3 regions of the Kitasatospora sp. NPDC058170 genome follow, and region 3 is predicted to be linked to each of the others. Evidence: riboswitches for the same ligand, from Rfam matches in the RefSeq annotation. Region 3 holds a riboswitch; each other region holds the start of a gene.

Region 1 (4,980 bases), on a different contig from region 3:
CTCCGGGCCGAGCCGGGCGTCCTCGGCACGCGGCTGGACGGGCACCAGGGCCGCGATGCCGGCGAAGCCGATCACGCCGAGCGCCGCGACCACGTAGAAGGTGGAGCGCCAGCCGAAGTGCTGGCCGAGCAGGGTGCCCATCGGCACGCCGAGGACGTTGGCGGCGGTGAGGCCGGTGAACATCAGGGCGATCGCCCCGGCCCGCTTGTGCGGGGCGACCAGGTCGGCCGCCACCACCGAGCCGATGCCGAAGAACGCGCCGTGCGCGAAGGCCGCGAGCACCCGGCCGGCGAGCAGCAGTCCGTAGGCGGGGGCGAGGGCCGAGACCAGGTTCCCGACGATGAACAGGCCCATCAGCGCCAGCAGCATCCCCTTGCGGGGGGCCTTGGTGCCGAGGACGGTGAGCAGGGGGCCGCCGACCACCACGCCGAGCGCGTAGCCGGAGATGAGCAGGCCGGCGGTGGGGATGGACACCGAGAAGTCGCCGGCGACCTCGGGCAGCAGGCCCATGATCACGAACTCGGTGGTGCCGATGCCGAAGGCGCTGATCGCCAGCGCCAGGAGCGCGAGGGGCATGAGGGGACCGCTTTCCAGAGCAGGATGATTGCGTACGCAACTACCAGCGTCGACAATACGACCGGACGCCGGATACTTGCAAGCGCGCCATATCCCCACCCGCACATTCACCGTGGCGCCTTGCCCTCACCCTCTCCAGTCATTAGGTTAGGCTCACCTAACTGACTGGAGGTCGTCATGAGCCAGAGCCCCACCGACGTCGAGGCGCCCGAACCCACCGCCGCCGAACGGGTCTGCAGCCTGCTCACCGCGACCTCCTCCGTGGTGGTCCGCGCCTGCGGCGAGTACCACGAACTCGACACCCCGGTATCGGTGCACGGCGCCGGACTGCGCATGTGCGCGCCGCTCGACGCGCCGCTCACCGTCGCCGCCGCCCGCGCCACCGAGGGACTCGCCGTCGTCCTGGACCTCACCGACATCGCCCCGGTCGCCGTCCGCGACCGTGTGCGCGGCCGGGTCTCCCTGGCCGGCCGCCTCCACCTCGCCCACCTCACCGACGACGGCCTCAGCGTCCACCTGCGCCTGGACGTCGCACACGCCGTGCTCTCCACCCCGTACGGCACCACCGCGCTCACCGGCGCCGACCTCGCCCTCGCCGCGCCCGACCCGCTCGCCCGCTACGAGGCCGGGCTGCTCACCCACCTGGCCGACGACCACCCCGACGCGCTCGCCGTGCTGACCCGGCTGCTCGACCCGAACCTGCTCGCCGAGCGCCCCGACGTCCGCCCGCTCGCCCTCGACCGGTACGGCCTGGTGCTCCGCCTGGACCACCAGCACGGCCACCGCGACGTCCGCCTGGTCTTCCCCGAACCCGCCGGGGACACCGAGGACTTCGGCCTGCAGGTACACCAGCTGCTCACCGTCGCCCACAACAGGCTGCCCGCCCACCGGAACTAGTGCCGCGTCAGGCAACCTTCGCCCCGTCACGACGCCCGGCACGCACTCTCGCCGCACCGGCCGAAAGCCCAAGTACGTCCAGTACGAGGACTTCCGGCCGGCACGCCGATAGCACGCACCGGACGCCGCTCCTTGACGGGCAAAAGTTGCCTGACGCGGCACTAGGTCCTGTCCGGCCGATGAGCGGGCGGACAGGCTTACAGGCATCAGGACATGACGGACCGTCACGCCGAACATGAACGCACCCGGAAACGACAGCGGCCGGCCCGGCTCGCGAAGGAGGTTCGCGAACCGGGCCGGCCTGGGCGTGTCCCGCGCCCGTGGTGCCGCTGTGGTGCGGCGATTCCCCGGTCGAGCGGTCACCCGACATGACCATCCCGGAGGTCGTTCGCCCCGCATCCAGCGGTGCTCCGAGGGCCGCCCGAAAGCGGCCGATCAGGGCCGACCGGTCGGAGCCGACCGGTCAGCGGGGGCGACCGATCAGATGCTGACGCCGTGGGCGCGCAGGTAGGCGATCGGGTCGATGTCGGAGCCGTACTCCGAGCCGGTGCGGATCTCGAAGTGCAGGTGCGGGCCGGTCACGTTGCCGGTCGCGCCCGACAGGCCGATCTGCTGACCGGCGGTCACGGTCTGGCCGATCGAGACACCGATCGAGGACAGGTGCGCGTACTGGGCGTACTTGCCGTCGGCGAGCTTGATCTCGACCTCGTTGCCGTAGGCGCCGCCGTTGCCGGCCTTCACCACGGTGCCGGCCGCGATGGCGCGCAGCGGGGTACCGGTGGAGGCGACGAAGTCGGCGCCGGTGTGGTGGCCGGAGGACCACATCGAGCCGGCCACGCCGTAGGCGGTGCCGAGCTTCGGGTTGGCGACCGGGGAGACGTAGCCGGAGGTGCTGGCGACGGCGGCCGGGGCCGGGGTGGCGGCCGGGGCGGCCGGCTTCGCGGCGGGGGCGGCCGGCTTGGTGGCCGGGGCCTGGGCCGGCTTGGCGGCCTGGACCGGCTTCGGGGCCTCGGCCTTCGCGGCCGGCTTGACCGAGTCCTGCGAGGTCTGCGGCTTGGCGGCCGGAGCGGCCGGCTTGGCGGCCTCGGCGGCGGCCGGAGCGGCGGCGGCCTTGGCGGCCAGCGCGAGGTGCTGACCCGGGAAGATCAGGTTCGGGTTGGCACCGATGACCGAGCGGTTGTGCTCGTACAGCGCCTGCCAGCCGCCCTCGACGTTCTTGGCATCGGCGATCTTCGACAGGGTGTCCCCGCCGACGACCTTGTAGCTCTGGTCGGCCTGGGCGGCGGCCGGAGCCGCGGCCGGGGCGGCCTGCTGCGCGGCGGCCGGGGTGGCGTCGACGCTGGTGGCGCCGGTCCAGGTGCTGGTCTGCTCGGTCTTGGCGGCCGGAGCGGTGTGGGCCTGGGCGCTGATGGTGGTCACCAGCGGGAGGGCGAACGCGGCGCCGGTGACGGCGGTGGCGATACCGATGCGGACGGCGCGGGGCAGGGCGATACGACGAGCCTGTGCGGGCATGGGGTATTTCCTCTCCGACGCCTGCGAGGTGAGCTGTCGGGTTCGGGCTGGAGTTGCCCGGCCGCACGTGCGGCTTCACCCCAAGCCGGACCGTGAATTCCGGTCCGGCGACTTACCTTTGGGTCCCCCGCTCCTGCCGAACAGAGTTCAGTTCGTACCACCGGGCAGCGGCAGGACTAGGCGTTCCACCCGGTGGCCACCCGGGCCAATGCCGGGCGGTCGCTGAACTAAAACCCATCCGTCCGGGTGAAGCAATGTCGATCTCTTGAACCCGCAACAAAAGCCGGGGGCACCGTGACGCTCCGAATGATCGGCTGTGCGGTGCGCACACAATCCATTGACCGCCCGCGATCGTTCGACCACGTTCCGTCCATTTCATGACCGGTGCGCATGCGATCACGCACGGAAAGCCATCCGCCGACACACCGCCGGTGAGCCTTGTCACGTCGGCCCCCGGGGCGCACGATCAGGCCGTGGCCACCTCCGAGGCCGGCACCCTGCGCCTGGGCACCGCGCAGGGACGCTGGGTACTACTGGCGACCGTGCTCGGCTCCAGCATGGCGATGCTCGACGGCACGGTGGTGAACGTCGCCCTGCCCCGGATCGGCACCGATCTCGGTGCTCCGCTCGCCGCCCTGCAGTGGACGCTCAACGCCTATCTGCTCACCCTGGCCGGGCTGATCCTGCTCGGCGGGGCGCTCGGCGACCGCTACGGGCGGCGCCGGGTCTTCCTGCTCGGCGTGGTCTGGTTCGCACTCGCCTCCGCGGCCTGCGCCGCCGCGCCCACCATCGGGGTGCTGATCGCCGCCCGGGCCGTCCAGGGCATCGGCGGGGCACTGCTCACCCCCGGCTCACTGGCGATGCTCCAGGCCGTCTTCCACCCGGACGACCGCTCGGCCGCGGTCGGCCTCTGGTCCGGCCTCGGCGGGGTGTCGGCCGCGATCGGGCCCTTCCTCGGCGGCTGGCTGGTGGACGGCCCGGGCTGGCGGTGGATCTTCCTCTTGAACGTGCCGCTCGCCGTCCTGGTGGTCGCGGTCGCGTCCCGGCACGTCCCGGAGAGCCGGGACGAGAGCGCCACCGGGCGGTTCGACGTGCTCGGCGCCGCACTGGCCGCGCTCGCCCTCGGCGCGGTCACCTACGCGCTGACGGCCGCGGGCAGCGGACTCTCCCCCGGGGTCTGGGTGACCGGCGCGGCCGGCCTCGCGCTCGGCGCGGCCTTCGTCGCCGTCGAGCGCCGCACCGCGGAGCCGATGCTGCCGCTCGGCCTCTTCTCCTCCCGGCTGTTCACCGCCGTCAACCTGGTCACCCTCTGCGTGTACGCGGCCTTCAGCGGCGTCTTCTTCCTCCTGGTCGTCCAGCTGCAGATCGTCTCGGGCTTCTCCCCCCTGGTCTCCGGGCTGGCCCTGGTGCCGATCACCGTGCTGATGCTGGCGCTGTCCGCGCGGGCCGGCCGGCTGGGCAAGCGGATCGGGCCGCAGCTGCCGCTCACCGTCGGCCCGCTGCTCTGCGCGGCCGGCGTGCTGATGATGCTGCGGATCGGGCCGGACGCCTCCTACTGGACGGACGTCCTGCCCGCCGTCACCGTGATGGGCTGCGGGATGGTCCTGCTGGTGGCGCCGCTGACCGCCACCGTGCTGGCCGCGGTGGAGGTCCGTCACGCGGGCATCGCCAGCGGCGTCAACAACGCGGCCGCCCGCGCGGCAGGCCTGCTCGCGGTCGCCGCCCTGCCGGCACTGGCCGGCCTGAGCGGCGACGCCTACCAGGTCCCGGCCTCGGTGGACTCGGCCTTCCACACCTCGATGCTGATCTGCGCCGGGCTGCTGGTCGCCGGCGCGGTGGTGGCCTTCACCTCCGTCCGGGGCAACGTGCTGGCCACCGAGGACCACCCGGTGGCCGAGCCGGACTGCCAGTGGACCTGCAGCACCAACGGCCCACCGCTGGACCCGGGCCACCTCGCGGCGCGGCACGGCGAAGGCCCCGCCACCGGACCGGCGA
Region 2 (4,980 bases), on a different contig from region 3:
CGCCACCTCCGACACTCCCCGCCCCCCGCTCTTCACGTGGGAGTTCGCCGCCGACCCGTACCCGGCGTACGCATGGCTGCGCGAGCACGCGCCGGTGCACCGCACCACCCTGCCGAGCGGGGTGGATGCCTGGCTGGTGACCAGGTACGTCGACGCCCGGCAGGCCCTCGCCGACAGCCGGCTCTCCAAGAACCCCGCCCACCACAGCGGGCAGGCGCACCGCACCGGACGGGTCGGCATCCCGGGCGAGCGCCAGGCCGATCTGATGACCCACCTGCTGAACATCGACCCGCCGGACCACACCCGGCTGCGCCGCCTGGTGTCGAAGGCGTTCACGCCGCGCCGGGTCGCCGAGTTCGAGCCCCGGGTGCAACAGCTCACCGACCGGCTGATCGACGGCTTCGCGCAGCGCGGCTCGGCGGACCTGATCCACGAGTTCGCCTTCCCGCTGCCGATCTACGCGATCTGCGACCTGCTCGGCGTGCCGCCCGAGGACCAGGACGACTTCCGGGACTGGGCCGGGATGATGATCCGCCACGGCGGGGGCCCGCGCGGCGGGGTGGCGCGTGCGGTCAAGCGGATGCGGGCGTACCTGGCGGACCTGATCCACCGCAAGCGGGCGGACCTCGGCGACGACCTGATCTCCGGCCTGATCCGCGCCAGCGACCACGGTGAGCACCTGACCGAGAACGAGGCCGCGGCGATGTGCTTCGTGCTCCTGTTCGCCGGCTTCGAGACGACCATCAACCTCATCGGCAACGGCATGTACGCGCTGTTCCGGAACCCGGACCAGCGGGCGCTGCTGCAGGGGTCGATCGCCCGCGGCGAGACCGGCCTGCTGGATACCGGTATCGAGGAACTGCTGCGCTACGACGGGCCGGTGGAGCTGGCGACCTGGCGCTTCGCGACCAGCCCGCTGACCATCGGCGGGGTGGAGATCCCGGTCGGCGACCCGGTGCTGGTGGTGCTCGCGGCGGCGGACCGGGACCCGGCGCGGTTCGCCGACGAGAACACCCTCGACCTGGCCCGCGCCGACAACCCGCACCTGGGCTTCGGCCACGGCATCCATTACTGCATCGGCGCCCCGCTGGCCCGGCTGGAGGGACGCGCCGCACTGTCCACCCTGTTCACCCGGCTGCCCGATCTGCGGCTCGCCGAAAGCCCGGAGAACCTGCGCTGGCGGGGTGGTCTGATCATGCGGGGGCTTCGCGAACTGCCGGTGGAATTCACACCGGAGATCCCGGTCGACGCATCGGCCGACACGCCGTCCGAAACCCCGTCCGAAACCCGGTCCGAGACCTCGACGCGCTGACGGGGAGTCGCCAGTACGCCTGCGTGGCCGATCTGAACCGCCATCAATCCGGACATACCGGCTCCGTTGGTAGGCGATCGGCCACGCGTCGTAATTTCCATGTGATATCTGCGATATGAGCTTGTGATTGATGTGAGGATCTGTCTACTCTCCCTGGAGTTCGCAGCTGCGGACCTCGTGTGCGGAACGCCGAATCCTGCCCGCCGCATCACGGGAAACCGACCAGACCCTTGGGCAGGGGCGGGGGACCCAGGTTTAGCGCCGTTCCCCACGGCTTGGGGTGAAGCCGCCCGCGCGGGCTGACAGCCTTCCGCGCGACGCGGCCGGGCCACCTCCCGGTCCGAACCCGACAGCTCACCTCGCAGGCGTGCGGAGAGGGACACCTTCATGCTGTTCGTTGGAACTGGCCGTCACCGTCGTCGCACCCAGACCGAGAAGGCCATCGCCGTCGCGGGCGTGGCGGGCGTCGGACTCGCGTTGCCGCTCCTCTCCGCCACCGGCGCCTCGGCGGCCCCCGTCTCCACCTGGGACGCGGTCGCGCAGTGCGAGAGCGGTGGCAACTGGAGCATCAACACCGGTAACGGCTTCTACGGCGGCCTGCAGTTCACCCCCAGCACCTGGAAGGCGTACGGCGGCGGCTCCTACGCCCCGCAGGCCAACCAGGCCAGCAAGGCCCAGCAGATCTCCGTGGCCGAGAAGGTCCTCGCCTCGCAGGGCCCGGGCGCCTGGCCCGTCTGCTCGCAGAAGGCCGGTCTGAGCAAGGGTGGCGCGCCCGCCTCGGTCGACACCTCGACGGACGCCGGCCCCGCCGCCCCGAAGCCGGTTCAGAAGCCTGCCGCCCAGCAGCCGGTGGCCCCCAAGCCGGTCCAGAAGCCGGCCGCCCAGAAGCCCGCAGCCCAGCAGCCGGTGCAGCAGTACACCCAGGCCCCCGGCCCCTCCGGCCAGTCCGGCTGGGACGCCGACGCCAAGGTGTTCTGGTACCAGAACAACGGCGCCTGGTACTGGACCAGCCACCAGAGCGTCTACCAGCAGTACGCCGGCCAGGCCGGGCACCAGGGCGGGAACCAGGGCGCCCGCCCGGCGGCCGCCCCCGCCGCCCAGGCCGCCGCGCCGAGGAGCGGTCACGGCTACACCGTCCAGTCCGGCGACACGCTGTCCACCATCGCCGCCGGTCAGAACCTCTCCGGCGGCTGGCAGGCCCTGTACGACGGCAACCGCGGCACCGTCGGCGGCGACCCGGACCTGATCGTCCCCGGCCAGGTGCTCACCCTCGGCTGACCCCCGCACCCCGGCCGGCCGCACCCGCACCCGCGGTAGTACTCGCACCCGCGGCAGCGCAACCGCCGGCGCTGCGGCCGCGAATGCCGCAAGCGCGAACGCGGCGTCACGAAGGGGGCCGGGTTCGGCCCCCTTCGTCCGCCTCTGGGTGCATCCCATGGGGCAACCAGGTGAACTACCGGTGGGTAGCCAGGCCACACGCTGAGACGGGACCGAGGCCGACGTGGCCCTGGGAGCCCGTGCGGTTAGGCTCTGGTTCGTAACGACTCCGCAATCGTCCCGCCGACAGCACCACCGTCAGCCGGACCCCTGCTTCCGCTAGGAGATGCCTCGTGCCGTCCATCGATGTCGTCGTAGCCCGTGAGATTCTCGACTCGCGTGGCAACCCCACGGTCGAGGTCGAGGTCGGCCTCGACGACGGCAGCACCGGCCGTGCCGCTGTCCCGTCGGGTGCCTCCACCGGGGCCTTCGAGGCCCTGGAGCTCCGCGACGGTGACAAGAACCGCTACTTCGGCAAGGGCGTGGAGAAGGCCGTCCTGGCCGTCATCGAGCAGATCGGCCCGGAGCTGGTGGGCTACGACGCCACCGAGCAGCGCCTGATCGACCAGGCCATGCTCGACCTGGACGCCACCCCGGACAAGTCCTCGCTCGGCGCCAACGCCATCCTGGGCGTCTCGCTGGCCGTCGCGCACGCCGCCTCCGAGGCCAGCGACCTGCCGCTGTTCCGCTACCTGGGCGGCCCGAACGCGCACGTCCTGCCCGTCCCGATGATGAACATCCTCAACGGCGGCTCGCACGCGGACTCCAACGTCGACATCCAGGAGTTCATGATCGCCCCGATCGGCGCGGAGTCCTTCTCCGAGGCCGTCCGCTGGGGCGTCGAGGTCTACCACACGCTCAAGGGCGTGCTGAAGGAGCGCGGCCTGTCCACCGGCCTCGGCGACGAGGGCGGCTTCGCGCCGAACCTGGACAGCAACCGCGAGGCCCTGGACCTCATCACCGAGGCCATCAAGAAGGCCGGCTACGTGCCCGGCAAGGACATCGCGCTCGCCCTGGACGTCGCCGCCTCCGAGTTCTACAAGGACGGCGCCTACCAGTTCGAGGGCAAGGCGATCTCCGCCGCCGAGCTCATCGAGTACTACGCCGAGCTGGTCGCCGCGTACCCGCTGGTCTCCATCGAGGACCCGCTGGACGAGTCGGACTGGGACGGCTGGAAGGCCATGACCGTCAAGCTGGGCGACAAGGTCCAGCTGGTCGGCGACGACCTGTTCGTCACCAACCCGGCCCGCCTGGCCAAGGGCATCGAGACCGGCACCGCCAACGCGCTGCTGGTGAAGGTGAACCAGATCGGTTCGCTGACCGAGACCCTGGACGCCGTCGAGCTGGCCCAGCGCAACGGCTACCGCTGCATGATGTCGCACCGCTCCGGCGAGACCGAGGACGTCACCATCGCCGACCTGGCCGTCGCGACCAACTGCGGCCAGATCAAGACCGGTGCCCCGGCCCGCTCCGAGCGCGTCGCCAAGTACAACCAGCTGCTGCGCATCGAGGAGATCCTCGACGACGCCGCCGAGTACGCCGGCCGCGGCGCCTTCCCGCGCTTCAAGCACGAGGGCTGAGCCCGAGCGCTCGGCACGACGGCCGAGCCCGTCCGGTAGCGCACGCCTGACCGGTGCCCCGCCGTTCACCCCGTAGGGTGGACGGCGGGGCACCGTCGCGACCAGGAGGGGATACGGGAGATGGCAGGCTGGAGGATCCCGGGCTTGGCAGCCCGGCCTCGCTTCACGAGCCGGGCGACCGTCCTCGTCCTGGTGCTCTGCTCGCTGGTGGCGATCCTGGCCTACCCGACGCGGCAGTTCATCTCCCAGCGTTCCGAGATCTCCGCCCAGCGGGCGAAGGCCGAGCACGCCAAGCAGCAGGTCGAGCAGCTGCGCCGGGACAAGGCCCGCTGGCAGGACCCGGAGTACGTCAAGGCGCAGGCCCGCGCCCGGCTGCACTACGCGATGCCGGGGGAGACCCCGTACATCTCGGTGTCCCCGGCCGGCCAGGGCGCCGCCGGCTCCTCCGCGCCCGACGGCCCGCCCGCCGCCAACCCCTCCGCCCCCGGCGCGTCCGGCTCGACCGGCTCGACCGGGCCGGTGAAGGCCGCCAAGCCCTGGTACGCGAGCGTCTGGGACTCGGTGGACGCCGCCGACACCGCCGCCCTCGCCCCACCCGCCCCAACAGTCCCCGCCCCCGCCTCTGCTGGAGACAGCTCCCCCCATGACCACTGAGAACCACCCCAACGTCTCCGACACCGACGTCGCGGCCATCGCCGCGCAGCTCGGCCGTGTCCCGCGCGGCCTGCGCGGGGTGGCGCACCGCTGCCCCTGCGGCAACCCGGACGTCGT
Region 3 (4,980 bases):
CCTCGGAGCCGCCCAGGCCGTACTCGCGCAGCACCGCCACGATCACCCCGACCAGCCGCGCGGCCGCCCGGGTCAGCTCGTCGTCCGGCTGCGGGGCCTGCGGCAGCGCGGAGTAGCGGTGCGGATGCTCGGTGGCGTACCCGTGGTAGGCGCGCAGGACGGCGGCGACGGCGTCGTCCCCGCCCCGGCCGAGGGCGGCCTCGGCGAGGCGGTCGGCCAGCTCCTGGGTGACCCGGACGGCGATCAGCCGGCGCAGCTCGGCGAGGCCGCCGCTGACGTGCTTGTACAGCGAGGGGGTGGCCACGCCGGCCCGGCCGGCCACGGCGGCCAGGGTGAGGGCCTCGGGGCCCAGCTCGTCGATCAGGGCGAGGGCGTGGTCGACGACCTGCTCGGGGGTCAGTCCGACTCGGGGCATGCGCGGTCTCCGTACGGGGGGAAGTGGGCTCGGCGGGGGCGTGCGCGGCAGGTGCGCGGGCGCGGGCGGGGGCTGCTCAGACCAGTTCGGCGAGGAAGGGCAGCAGCGCGTCGGCGGTGGCCTGCGGCTGGTCGGCCATCGGGTAGTGCCCGGCACCCTCGATCATCACCTTGCGGGCGTGCAGCGCCGCGGCCTGCCGGTTGGCGACCAGCTCCGGCTTGGGGAAGTCGGGGTCCTTGCTGCCCATCACGACCAGTGCCGGGCAGTGCACGGCCGCGCTCCAGCCGGTCGGCGCGGAGTCCCCGTGCACGTAGCCGCGGGTGGCGGCCTTGCGGCCCGGGGTGCGCAGTGCGGAGACCAGCCCGTCGACGTAGGCGTCGAAGTCGGCCGGCTTGGCGCCCGGGTACGCCATCCTGCGCTGGTAGAGCCCCCAGAAGGCGGGCGAGTGCACCAGCAGTGCGCCCATCACGCCGAAGGCGGCACGCTGCAGGGCGTTCGGCGGCAGGTTCTCGACGAAGGCGTCCAGCAGGACGATCCCGGCGACCCGCCCGGGGGCGTCCCCGGCGACCTTGACCACGGTGGCGCCGGTGTACGAGTTGCCGGCCAGGACGGCGCGCTCGATGCCCAGGTGGTCGAGCAGGGCGAGGACGTCGGTGGCGATCGCGGCGGGCGAGTAGTCGTCCCAGGCGATCGAGGACTCGCCGAAGCCGCGCAGGTCCATGGTGATCACCCGGCGGCCGGCGGCGGCCAGCAGCGGGCGCAGGTGCCGGTACGCGGCCCGGCTGTCGAGCATCCCGGGCAGCAGGACGACGGGGGCGCCGTCGCCCTGCACGGTGTCGTCGTAGGCCAGCCGGCCGCCGGGAACGTCGAGGAACTGCGTGGTGGGGGTGGTGGAGCCGGTCATCGTGGGCCTCCTCGGTCCGCCGTGCGCGTCATCGGCGGGTTCTGCCGATAGCCATAAAGCTAAGGCTAATAGCCTTAGCCGTCAAGCTGTCGACCCGAAGTCCTCTCGGACGTGCCGGACGCCGCGGCGGCTCAGACCCCCTCCACCTTGAACGGGTCGTGCTCGCTGAGCAGCTTCTCCAGCCGGGCCTGGTCCACCCGGGTGACGATCTCGTTGGTCTCCTGCCGGTCCCGGATCACCTTGGCCAGGGTGAACGAGGACGTGACGGTGTAGAGCAGCCCCAGTCCGAGGAAGGCCCGCGTCCAGGCGTCGACCGGGAGGTAGGCGATCCCGATCGCGAGGGCGACGCCGGACAGGGCGAAGGACAGGACGGCCTGGATGTAGTACGCGGACGTGGTGCGCGACTGCACGGGTGCGTTCATGGCGCCAGGATGGCGGCGCCCGGGGCGGCCGCACATGAGTAGAAGTACTCAACCGGGGGTCCGTTCGTTGACGCCCCATCACGTTCGGTAGTGTCAGTTGCGCTCAAGCCTCACAAATCGCCCATCAGGTCACGTACTGCCCGGGCGGTCTCGATTCGTGCCATCCGGATGGCTTGGAATCAGAGGCTCCTAGGATTAACGTTTGATAACGCAGCGCGGTCGGCAACGCCGTACCCAGACGGCACCGTGCGCCGTCGCCTAATCCCGACGACCCGCCTCCGGGCAGGTCAGGGAGCCGGGGAACCATGTTCCTTGGGGTGAATCGGCCAGGCCCAGGCCCGGCCGTAGGAGACCTTCCTGCTCCGAACCCGTCAGCTAACCCGGTAGGCGCGAAGGAAGGAAAGGAGCGCGCCTCCGTGGCGTCGACGCACTCTCCGGCACACCTGCCCGGCTCCGGCTCGGGCACCCAACTGCTCGACCACCCCTGGCCGCCCGCCCACGGCGGCGGCTACGGCGGCCCGGCCGACGAGCATGCCCCGCAGCCCGTCGAGACCAACCGGCACCGGATGCCGCGCCAGACCCGCGGGACCGCGCCGCTGCTCGGCGTCACCGCCGTCGCCGCCACCCTCGGGGCCACCGGCTTCGCCTCCGCCACCCCGGCCGCAGCGCCCGCCATCGAGACCCCGGACGAGGCCCCGGTCGCCCTCTCCGCGGACCCCGGCCTCGCGCTCGCCGCCCGCATCCAGCAGCAGGCCGACAGCCAGCGCACCGCCGCCGACGAGACCGCCCGCCTGCAGGCCGCCAAGGAGGCGGAGGCCAAGCGCGCCGCCCAGCAGGTGGAGGCCAAGCGGGCCGCCGAGGCCGCCGAGAAGGCCAAGCTCGCCGCCATCAACCTGCCGGTGCGCGACTACAACCTCTCCGCCCACTACGGCCAGAGCGCCTCCTACTGGGCCCACCTGCACACCGGCCTGGACTTCGCCGCCGACACCGGCACCCCGGTGTACGCGGTCGGCCAGGGCACCATCACCTCGGCCGGCTGGTCCGGCTCGTACGGCTACCGGATCGTCGAGACGCTGCCCGACGGCACCGAGATCTGGTACTGCCACCTCTCCTCGATCATCAAGGGCTCCGGCAAGGTCGTCCCCAACCAGCAGATCGGCAAGGTCGGCGCCACCGGCAACGTGACCGGTCCGCACCTGCACCTGGAGGTCCGCCCCGGTGGCGGCGCCCCGGTCGACCCGGAGACCTGGTTCGAGCAGCGCGGCATCACTCCCTGACCGCACGCCCCGATGTCAGGCCCTGACAGCAGGCCCTGACACCGGGGCCGACAGCCCGTCGGGTCGAGGCGCCCCGGTCCACCGCGGACCGGGGCGCCTCGCGCTACTCCTGGGGCAGCCGCGCCAGATAGGCGTCGATCTCCTCCTGCCCCGGCTCCGGCGCCAGCTCCGGGAAGTCCGCCACCAGCAGCCGGGCCAGCCCCGGCACCGTCCACTCGCCCAGCAGGTCCAGCGCCACCTCGACCGCGGCCTCCTCGAACGCGCCGAAGTCCCCGGCGAGCTCGTCCGGCATCGGGCGGCCCAGCGCGTTCAGCGCCGCCAGGTTGCGGTAGCTGCGCCGCATCAGGCCCTGCTCCAGCAGCCGCCGGGCGCCGTCGGTGGCCATCCCGACCGTCAGCACCCGGGCCTCGCCCCAGCCCTCGTCGTCCAGCTCGTCCAGCCACCCGGCCTCGGCCAGCGCGGCGTACGCGGCCGACCGCTCCTGCGGCGCCAGCTCCCGGAACGCCTCCAGCCAGGCCCGCACCGCCGCCTCGTCCGCCACGTCCACCCCGGCGGCGTGCAGCAGCAGCGCGTACAGCCGCGGCCAGGTCACCAGGTCGGCCCGGCGCAGCAGACCGGTCGCCACCTCGCCCTGCCACTCGGCCTCGGCGTGCAGCCGCTCCTGCCGCTTGGCGTTCAGCCGCTTCGCCGCCCGCTGGTGGTCGACCAGCAGCCGGACCGCCTGGCCGTACGCCAACGGGTCCTGCTCCGGCTCGGGCTGGACGTACAGGTACAGCCGCTCGACCAGCAGTTGTTCCACCGCGTCCGAGGTCAGCTCCGGCCAGCCGTCGCGCATCCTGCCCTCGCCCAGCTCCAGCAACGCCAGCACCGTCCGCAGCGGCGCCCCGCCCACCGGGTCGCGGCCTTCCGCCCCCGCCCAGGCGAGCAGCTCGGCGGCCTTGGTGCGCGGGGCGAGCCGCAGGTCTTCTTCTTCCATGTCACGTACGGTAACCGGTAAGCGCGGGTAGGGTCGGCAGACATGGTCCCCGTACGACTCACCGGCCCCCGGCTGGCCATCCGCGAGTTCCACCACACCCCGGGCGACACCGACGCCCTGCACGCGGTCTTCGGCGACCCGGAGACCACCCGCTACCTCCCCTTCGAACCCCGGGACCGGGAGAGCTGCGCCGACCAGATCGCGCAGTACCTGGAGGAGGCGCTCAAGGACGAGCGGACGGTCTACCGCCTCGCCGTCACCCCGGCCGCGGCCGAGGGCGGGGACGGCGACGACGAGGCCCTCCCGATCGGCATGGCCGCCCTCACCCTCGGCGACCACCGCTCCGCCTTCCTGGGCTACGCGCTGCGCCGGGACGCCTGGGGCAACGGCTACGCGGGCGAGATCACCGGGCTGCTCTGCGGCTTCGCCTTCGACGCCCTGGCCCTGCACCGGCTGGCCGCCCGGGTCGACGTGGACAACGCCCCCTCCATCCGGGTGCTCAGCCGGGCCGGCTTCCAGCTGGAGGGCCGGATCCGGCACGACCTGTACCTGCGCGGCACCTGGTACGACTCCTTCCAGTACTCCCTGCTGTCCGAGGAGTGGGCCGGGGCGGGGGGTTAACCCCACCCACGGTTCGGCGGGGAGCCGGATGTCCGGCGGGAGCGGCTTTTGACAGGCTTCAGGGGTCAGCAGGAAAGCCGTCACGACAGACCCGAGGACCGAGGCCGGCCATGAGCAGCCACAGCACGCAGCGCAGCGGGTTCGACCGCCACGACACCGACGCCTCCCACGCCGACCCGTACGGCGCGGACCCGTACACCTCTGAGCCGTACGCCGCCGACCCGTACGCCGCCGACCCGTACGCCACGGACCGGGAGCAGGGCCCCGCCCGGGTCCGCCGCACCGAGGAGCCGCCGTACTTCTGGAGGGCCCCGTTCTCCTCCTACACCTACCGGGAGATCGGCTACGCGCTCACCGGGCTGCCG

The links. Region 3 has a riboswitch for cyclic di-AMP ahead of ACFVVX_RS03155 (M23 family metallopeptidase). Riboswitches for the same ligand answer to the same signal wherever they lie in the genome.
Region 1: another riboswitch for cyclic di-AMP. It lies ahead of ACFVVX_RS24905 (peptidoglycan DD-metalloendopeptidase family protein); the one in region 3 lies ahead of ACFVVX_RS03155 (M23 family metallopeptidase).
Region 2: another riboswitch for cyclic di-AMP. It lies ahead of ACFVVX_RS35955 (transglycosylase family protein); the one in region 3 lies ahead of ACFVVX_RS03155 (M23 family metallopeptidase).

The regions. Positions count from the first base shown of each region.
Region 1 is NZ_JBHVUV010000022.1:149,619-154,598, forward strand. Features, by position in the region: gene ACFVVX_RS24895 (MFS transporter) at 1-576, opposite strand, end outside; gene ACFVVX_RS24900 (DUF2470 domain-containing protein) at 754-1,473, shown strand; gene ACFVVX_RS24905 (peptidoglycan DD-metalloendopeptidase family protein) at 1,954-2,985, opposite strand; cyclic di-AMP (ydaO/yuaA leader) riboswitch at 2,989-3,148, opposite strand; gene ACFVVX_RS24910 (MFS transporter) at 3,459-4,980, shown strand, end outside.
Region 2 is NZ_JBHVUV010000052.1:23,001-27,980, forward strand. Features, by position in the region: gene ACFVVX_RS35950 (cytochrome P450) at 1-1,312, shown strand, start outside; cyclic di-AMP (ydaO/yuaA leader) riboswitch at 1,523-1,694, shown strand; gene ACFVVX_RS35955 (transglycosylase family protein) at 1,700-2,590, shown strand; gene eno (phosphopyruvate hydratase) at 2,923-4,209, shown strand; gene ACFVVX_RS35965 (septum formation initiator family protein) at 4,354-4,863, shown strand; partial or broken gene ACFVVX_RS35970 (DUF501 domain-containing protein) at 4,835-4,980, shown strand, end outside.
Region 3 is NZ_JBHVUV010000002.1:60,215-65,194, reverse strand. Features, by position in the region: gene ACFVVX_RS03170 (TetR/AcrR family transcriptional regulator) at 1-415, opposite strand, end outside; gene ACFVVX_RS03165 (alpha/beta fold hydrolase) at 492-1,319, opposite strand; gene ACFVVX_RS03160 (YiaA/YiaB family inner membrane protein) at 1,451-1,741, opposite strand; cyclic di-AMP (ydaO/yuaA leader) riboswitch at 1,987-2,145, shown strand; gene ACFVVX_RS03155 (M23 family metallopeptidase) at 2,158-3,018, shown strand; gene ACFVVX_RS03150 (hypothetical protein) at 3,122-3,994, opposite strand; gene ACFVVX_RS03145 (GNAT family N-acetyltransferase) at 4,037-4,615, shown strand; gene ACFVVX_RS03140 (sensor domain-containing protein) at 4,726-4,980, shown strand, end outside.